Regions from separate parts of the Sinorhizobium numidicum genome, predicted to be linked through region 2. Evidence: riboswitches for the same ligand, from Rfam matches in the RefSeq annotation. Region 2 holds a riboswitch; the other holds the start of a gene.
What was found. A riboswitch is a leader RNA that binds a small molecule or an ion and turns the genes downstream of it on or off. The one in region 2 is predicted to bind S-adenosylmethionine.
Positions count from the first base shown of each region.

Region 1: linked by a shared signal. The riboswitch ahead of metA (homoserine O-acetyltransferase MetA) and the one ahead of PYH37_RS13645 (O-succinylhomoserine sulfhydrylase) in region 2 are both predicted to bind S-adenosylmethionine.

Region 1 is NZ_CP120368.1:3,564,384-3,568,444, forward strand. Features, by position in the region: gene PYH37_RS28305 (HpcH/HpaI aldolase/citrate lyase family protein) at 1-279, opposite strand, end outside; gene PYH37_RS28310 (hypothetical protein) at 492-737, shown strand; gene leuD (3-isopropylmalate dehydratase small subunit) at 839-1,444, shown strand; gene PYH37_RS28320 (RidA family protein) at 1,451-1,831, shown strand; SAM riboswitch at 2,022-2,099, shown strand; gene metA (homoserine O-acetyltransferase MetA) at 2,159-3,085, shown strand; gene PYH37_RS28330 (aldose epimerase family protein) at 3,322-4,061, shown strand, end outside.
Region 2 is NZ_CP120368.1:531,096-535,156, forward strand. Features, by position in the region: gene PYH37_RS13630 (Hsp33 family molecular chaperone) at 1-138, shown strand, start outside; gene apaG (Co2+/Mg2+ efflux protein ApaG) at 144-536, opposite strand; gene PYH37_RS13640 (CDP-alcohol phosphatidyltransferase family protein) at 649-1,263, shown strand; gene PYH37_RS13645 (O-succinylhomoserine sulfhydrylase) at 1,313-2,497, opposite strand; SAM riboswitch at 2,542-2,620, opposite strand; gene PYH37_RS13650 (2'-deoxycytidine 5'-triphosphate deaminase) at 2,696-3,793, shown strand; tRNA gene PYH37_RS13655 (tRNA-Gly) at 3,844-3,918, shown strand; gene PYH37_RS13660 (transporter substrate-binding domain-containing protein) at 4,055-4,061, shown strand, end outside.

The DNA of each region.
Region 1 (4,061 bases), 740 kb from region 2:
GGCGGCAAGCGCTGCGGTGAGATCCTCCCGACCGAAGCCCGATCCGGACGCATTGACGCGGATGATCACCTCACCGTCGGGGCGGTTCGCACCAAGATGCTGGCCAAGCGCCTTGCGTGCCTGCGCCTTGCGGTCCGGCGAGACGGCATCCTCGAGATCGAAGATCACGGCGTCCGCCGCGAGATCCCGCACCTTCGCGAGCGCGCGGGCATTGTCGGCCGGAACGCAGAGCACCGAACGGCGCAGGCGAACGGGATGGTGATCGATCGCTCTTGTCATTCGCTCGTTGTGCCCGCCTTTCGGTTTTTGCGCAACAGCACCATGCGCCCTTTCAGGCGCGCAAAGGTCGTCTAACACTTTGAATTGCTGAATGGCGTTATCCTTAAATCGGTCACGATTTAAGGGACCATGCAGAAGACAAGGAGATCGGCAGCCTCTCCCCTTGCAAGCAGCGGCGCCAGCACCCACATCCGGAGAGAAAGGTGACGTTCATGCAAAGTATCCGCTCTGTTTTCTTCACGGCCGTTGCCATCGCCATCATGCTGGCCGCCTTCGTCCTCACCGCCTCGCTTGCCTTGGCGCTCGCCGGCATCGCCGCCGTCGTTGCCATCGGCAGCGCCATCGCGGCAAGGTTCAATGCGAAGCCGGTGCATGCGCGCGCTCGCCCGAATTCGGCCGAAGCCAAACGCGAGATACGGATCTGGAACGACGGGCGCGGTACGATCATCGATCTGTGATCGACCTCAGCACGGCCGCACACGCAGATTTTCCTTCATTTCGGCGCAAAACTGCTCTAAACGCTGTCCCAACATTTCCGCTGAAATCGAAGGCCAAAGTCATGGAAAAGTTCGTCAAGCTCACCGGCGTCGCTGCACCCCTGCCCGTCGTCAATATCGACACGGACATGATCATTCCGAAGGATTACCTGAAGACGATCAAGCGCACCGGCCTTGGCAAGGGGCTTTTCGCCGAAGCCCGCTACAACGAGGACGGCTCGCCGAACCCGGATTTCGTTCTCAACAAGCCGGCCTATCAGAACGCCAAGATTCTTGTCGCCGGCGACAATTTCGGCTGCGGCTCTTCGCGCGAACATGCGCCTTGGGCGCTCCTCGATTTCGGCATCCGCTGCGTCATTTCGACTTCGTTCGCCGACATCTTCTACAACAACTGTTTCAAGAACGGCATCCTGCCGATCGTGGTCAGCCAGGCTGACCTCGACAAGCTGATGGACGACGCCAACCGCGGTTCCAACGCCGTGCTGTCGATCGACCTCGAAGCGCAGGAAATCACCGGTCCGGACGGCGGTTCGATCACGTTCGAGATCGACGCCTTCAAGCGCCATTGCCTGCTGAACGGCCTCGACGACATCGGTCTGACGCTGGAGAAGGCAAGCGCCATCGACAGCTTCGAGAAGCAAAACGCCGCATCGCGCCCCTGGGCTTGAGCGCCGATGGCGCGTAAGCTCATCTCTTCTGGCTCCCCTTTCGAGAAGACGGCAGGCTATTCGCGTGCCGTCGTTCAGGGCGACTGGTGCTTTGTCTCCGGTACGACCGGCTATGATTACGCCACCATGGTTATGCCGGAAACGGTCGAGGAACAGGCACGCAACTGCCTGAAGACGATCGAAGGCGCCCTGAGGCAAGCGGGATTCTCGCTTTCAGACGTGGTGCGCAACCACTATTATGTCACCGATGCCGGCTTCGCCGATCGGGTCTTTCCGATCTTCGGCGAAGCCTTCGGAAACATCCGCCCGGCCGCGACGATGATCGTCTGCGATCTGATCCGCCCGGAAATGCTGATCGAAATCGAGGTCACGGCGTTTCGCGGCTAGATCACGATGATTTAGGTCGAATCGAAACCGGGGAGAAGGTCGCGGCAGCGGAATGAGGAGCCGCGCGGGGAACAAACATCGGCTGGTTGGTAAACGATAGCCAGCTAATGACCTGGCTGGCCTCTGATGGCGCCGCACGCCCGAGGCCGTGAATCCTTTTTCGTTGACCGCGCGGCATTGATCGCGCTATCAAACGATCCGTGGTGATTTGGCCGGCCGGCTTGCAGCCACGTTAAAGAAATCGCTAAAGGGCCGAGGAAAAACGGATTTCCGAGGACCGGTCGCGATCATCTCGCCGCCGGTTTTTTTTATTATCGAGTGGACCCCATGCCCATCAAGATACCCGATACACTGCCCGCCTTCGAGACCCTCGTGCATGAAGGCGTGCGGGTGATGACCGAGACCATGGCGATCCGCCAGGATATTCGTCCGCTTCAGATCGGGCTTCTCAATCTCATGCCGAACAAGGTCAAGACCGAGATCCAGATGGCCCGGCTGATCGGCGCCTCGCCGCTGCAGGTCGAATTGTCGCTGGTGCGCATCGGCGGGCACCGCGCTAAGAACACGCCCGAGGATCATCTCCTCGCCTTTTACCAGACCTGGGAAGAGGTGAAAGCCCGCAAGTTCGACGGCTTCATCATCACCGGTGCGCCGGTGGAGACGCTCGAATACGAGGACGTCACCTATTGGGACGAGCTGAAGCGCATCTTCGATTGGACGGCGAGGAACGTCCATTCGACGCTGAACGTCTGCTGGGGTGCGATGGCGGCGATTTACCATTTCCATGGCATTCCAAAATATCCGCTGAAGGAAAAGGCGTTCGGCGTCTACCGTCACCAGAACCTAAAACCCTCGTCGGTCTATCTGAACGGCTTTTCGGATGATTTTGCCGTCCCGGTCTCGCGCTGGACCGAGGTGCGCCGCGCCGATATCGAACATGTGCCGGATCTCGAAATCCTGATGGACTCGAAGGAGATGGGCGTCTGTCTCGTGCACGAAAGAAAGGGAAATCGCCTCTACATGTTCAATCATGTGGAGTACGATTCGACTTCGTTGTCGGACGAATATTTCCGGGATGTGGATGCGGGCGTGCCGATCAAGCTGCCGCACGATTACTTCCCTCATAACGACTCGAGCCTGCCGCCGCAGAACCGCTGGCGCAGCCACGCGCATCTCCTCTTCGGCAACTGGATCAACGAGATGTACCAGACGACGCCTTACGAGCTGGAGAAGATCGGCACCGGAGACCGTTAGACGCAACAATGTTCATCCCTTTTTCCTCGAACAGAGGGCAGCGACGAAGAAATCGTCCCGTTGAATTCACCTGCGGCGCGGCCTTTCGGACGCGCTAGCGCCGCCGCAGAAAAGTATGACTTTCCGGTTGCCGCACCGCTGGAAATGACGCAGGTTGCCGCCGGTTCCAGGAGTTGAGTTGCGGGATGCGGACGAAGCTGCGCATGTTTCCATGATCCCGCGAGAGGGGAGACAAGATGAGCACGGACACGGAAATCTTTGGGCGCCTGCCTTCCGGTGAGCAGGTCCATCGCATCACGCTTAGGGGCAGCGGATTGACGGCGAAGGTGATCACCTGGGGCTCGGTGATCCAGGACCTCAGACTTGAAGGCCACGCGCCGCCACTCGTGCTCGGTTTCGAGGATTTCGACAGTTATCCCGTCCACTCCCCCTACTTCGGCGCCACACCCGGCCGCAACGCCAACCGCATCGGCGGCGGACGCTTCACGCTCGACGGCAAGGCCCATCAGCTCGACCTGAACGAAAAGGGCGTGACGCATCTCCACGGCGGCAGCGATAACATCGCCAAGCGCAACTGGACGATCATCGATCGGGCGGACGACAGCGTCACGCTTCGGATCACTGACCCCGAAGGACGCGCCGGCTATCCCGGCAATTGCACGATCACCTGCACCTACACGCTGAAGCCCGGCGACGTGCTGAGCGTGATCTACGAATCGCAGACCGACGCGCCGACGCTCGCCAATGTCTGTCAGCACAGCTATTTCAATCTCGACGGCGGAGATGACGCGCGCGGCCACGATATCATGATTGCGGCCGACCATTACCTTCCGACGGACGAGCGGCTGATCCCGACCGGCGAAATCCGCGCCGTTGCCGGCACCGCCTTCGATCTCCGCGAAATCACGTCAATGCGGCGGCAGGTGGAAGGGGAGAAAATCGCCTATGATCACAATTTCTGCCTCTCGCCGGAACG
Region 2 (4,061 bases):
GAGAAGATTCGCAACGTCTTGGCGGGGCTCGGCAGCGACGATATCGAGAGCAGCATCGAGGATGGCCTGATCAAGGTCACCTGCGAATTCTGCTCCACCACCTACCGCTTCGAGGCGAGTGAAGTCCGGCCCCAATAGGCGCCTCAATTGAGGGTGCGGACAAGCCCGGGCGAGTCGAGCGAGAAGGCGGGGATCGCCACGTTGAAGGTTTCTCCGTCTTCCGCTTCCATGCTGTAGTGACCGAACATGACGCCGGACGGCGTGTCCAGCGGGCAACCGGACGAATATTCATATGTATCGCCCGGATTGAGCAGCGGTTGTTCGCCGATGACGCCCGGACCGCTCACTTCGTCAACCTGCCCGTTCTCATCGGTAATGTGCCAGTAGCGGGTCATTAGGCGAACCGCGACTTCTGAGTGGTTCGATATTACGATGCGGTAGCCCCAGACATAACGACTGTCATCGGGATCCGACTGTTCTTCCAGGTAGTACGGCTCTACCGTGACTTCTATGTCGCGAGTGAGTGCGCGATACATGTGCAATGCCCTGTTCCAAATCTGTTCGGGTATTCTACAGCAATAAGGTTTCGTCAAGAATAACGGCAAGATTACACGAATCGCATTCAAATTTCACGGAAGGCACAGGACGATGCTCGACGGCGCAGTGCGCAGGCGGCTGGAACCCATTCTGAACCGGCTCGGCATCGCACTCGCGAACCGCGGCGTAAGTGCCGATGCCGTAACGATTTCCGGCCTCTGCCTCGGCCTTGCGGCAGCCTTTCTCATTTCCTGGCAATACTATCTTGCGGGCGCCGTCCTGATCCTCGTCAGCCGCCTGTGCGACGGCCTCGATGGAGCGGTCGCGCGCGCGAGCCGCAAGACCGACTTCGGCGGTTTCCTCGACATCGTCCTTGACTTCGTCTTCTATGGCGCCATTCCGTTCGCCTTTATCATCGCTGATCCCGGCGCCAACGGCCTTGCCGGCGGACTGCTGCTCTTTTCGTTCTATGTCAACGGCTCGAGCTTCCTCGCCTATGCCATTATGGCCGAGAAGCGGGCAATGACGAGCGAGGTGCGCGGCGCGAAGTCGCTCTACTTCACGACGGGGCTTGCGGAGGCGACCGAAACCATTGCCTTCTTTCTAGCCTCCTGTCTCTTTCCCGGCTGGTTCCCGATGCTGGCGGTGATTTTCGCCTTCCTCTGCCTTTATACGGCTCTGTCGCGGGTCGTTCTCGCGGGCCAGACCTTTCGCGACCGGCACTGAAAAACCGCCCGCGCTCGCACGGGCGGTTCATTGTTTGCGATGCGGCCGATCAGCCTTTTACGGTCCTCAAGGCCCGCGCAAAATCCTCGACTAGATCTTCGCTGTCCTCGATGCCGGCCGAGAACCGTACAGTTCCGGCGGAAATGCCGAGCTCGGCGCGCGCTTCGTCGGAGAGATTCTTGTGGGTCGTCGTCGCCGGATGCGTGATGAGGCTTTTGGAGTCGCCGAGATTGTTGGAGATGCGAATGATCTCCAGCGCGTTCTGAAGGGCGAAGGCTGCCTCCTTGCCGCCCTTGAGCTCGAAGGCGACCAGCGTCGAGCCGCCGCTCATCTGCTTGGCGATGATATCCGCCTGCGGATGGTCCTTGCGGCCGGGATAGATGACACGGGCGACCTGCGGCTGCTCAGCGAGGAAGTCGGCGATGCGGCGGGCGTTCTCGGTCTGCTGCTTTACGCGGAGCGGCAGCGTCTCGATGCCCTTGAGCAGCGTCCAGGCGTTGAAGGGCGACATGGCCGGACCCGTGTGCCGGAAATAATCATGCAGGTTTTCGTCGATCCATTCCTTGTCGGAAAGCACGACGCCGCCGAGGCAGCGGCCTTGGCCGTCGATGTGCTTGGTGGCGGAATAGACGACGACGTGGGCGCCGAGTTCCAGCGGCTTCTGAAAAAGGGGAGTGGCGAAGACATTATCGACCACAAGCTTGGCGCCGACTTGGTCGGCGAGCTTGGCCACGCCGGCGATGTCGATCACCTCGAGCGTCGGGTTGGTCGGGCTTTCGAGGAAGAAGACCTTGGTATTGGGCTGAACGGCCTTTTCCCAATTTTCCAGATCGCGGCCGTCGACCAGCGTGCATTCGACGCCGTATTTGGGCGCTAGCGTTTCCACGACCCAGCGGCAGGAGCCGAAGAGGGCGCGGGCGGCAACGATGTGATCCCCTGCTTTCACCTGGCACAGAACGGCGGCCGAGACCGCCGCCATGCCGGAGGCCGTGGCGCGCGCATCTTCTGCCCCTTCGAGCATGCACATGCGCTTCTCGAACATGTCGTTCGTCGGGCTGCCGTAGCGCGCATAGATGAAGCCCTCGGTCTCGCCCTTGAAGCGCGCTTCCGCCGCTTCCGAGGTTTCGTAAACAAAACCCTGCGTCAGGAAGATCGCCTCGGAAGTCTCTCCGTATTGGGAGCGGGTCGTTCCGCCGTGGACGAGTTGGGTAGCCGGGCGCCAGTTCTTGCTCATGAGACGGTCACTTTCAAAAACAAAAAAACCGGCCGCGAAACGACCGGTTTGAGACCCCGGCCTTTTTAGCTACTTGTTTAACGTGGCTGCAAGCCGACCGGCCAAATCACCACGGGATAAAGCTCCAATACTGCCTGCGCGTGCTTGCGTCAATTCCCGGAGTTTGGTTTTGTCTGGCAACTGAAAATGAGGATCGGAATGGGTCGCAACACAGGGATTTTGGCCGACCGCGCAATTGCCGCACTGTTCGCCACGGGACGTTTGAAAAGCGAAGGGCCGCTGGATGACGATCAGATCCAGCCGGCGAGCCTCGACCTTCGTCTCGGCGCCAAGGCGTTTCGCGTCCGGGCGAGTTTCATGCCGGGCCCCGCGCATCTCGTCGCCGACAAGCTCGACCGGCTGAAACTGCACGTCATCGATCTTCGCGAAGGTGCCGTGCTCGAAACCGGCTGCGTCTACATCGTGCCGCTGATGGAGAGCCTCCAACTGCCGGAGGACATGTCCGCTTCGGCCAACCCGAAGAGCTCGACCGGTCGCCTCGACATCTTCACGCGCGTCATCACCGACAGGGCGCAGGAGTTCGACAAGATTCCGGCCGGCTACAGCGGCCCGCTCTATCTGGAGATCAGCCCGCGCACCTTCCCGATCGTCGTCCGCCGAGGCTCGCGGCTCTCTCAGATACGTTTCCGCGTCGGCCATGCGCTTCTTTCCGAGCAGGAGCTGCTGGCGCTCCACGAAAGCGATGTGCTCGTCGCCAGCGAACGGCCCAATGTCTCCGGCGGTGGCATCGCGCTTTCGATCGATCTCAAGGGAACCGGTCCGGATGGGCTGATCGGTTATCGCGGCAAGCATCACACATCGGTGGTCGATGTCGACAAGAAAGCGCAGCACGCGGTCTTCGACTTCTGGGAACCGCTCTATAGCCGCGGCCGGAACGATCTGATCCTCGATCCCGACGAATTCTATATTCTCGTTTCGCGGGAGGCGGTTCATGTTCCGCCGCTTTATGCTGCCGAGATGACCCCGTTTGATCCGCTGGTGGGGGAGTTCCGCGTCCACTATGCCGGGTTCTTCGATCCGGGCTTCGGCCACGCATCGGCCGGCGGCAGCGGCAGCCGCGCCGTGCTCGAGGTGCGAAGCCACGAAGTGCCGTTCATTCTCGAGCACGGCCAGATCGTCGGCCGTTTGGTTTACGAACACATGATGGAACGGCCGGACGGGCTCTACGGCCTCGACCTCGGCTCGAACTATCAGGCGCAGGGCCTCAAGCTTTCGAAGCATTTTCGCGCTGAGTGAGCATGAGCGCTTGACAGATCGCCGCCGTTGAGGAAATTTCCGCTTCTGTTGCGGGTGTAGTTCAGTGGTAGAACGCCAGCTTCCCAAGCTTGATGTCGTCGGTTCGATCCCGATCACCCGCTCCATTTTTCCGGCCCCACTCCACAGCAAGGAAGATGCGGACTCAACAACGGCACTGTAGCCAGTCAGCCCTCATGCCGATAATCTCCCAAAACGCCGAATCCGCGACGTTCCTGCCGCGGGCGCTTTGACCGGATCATGATGACGC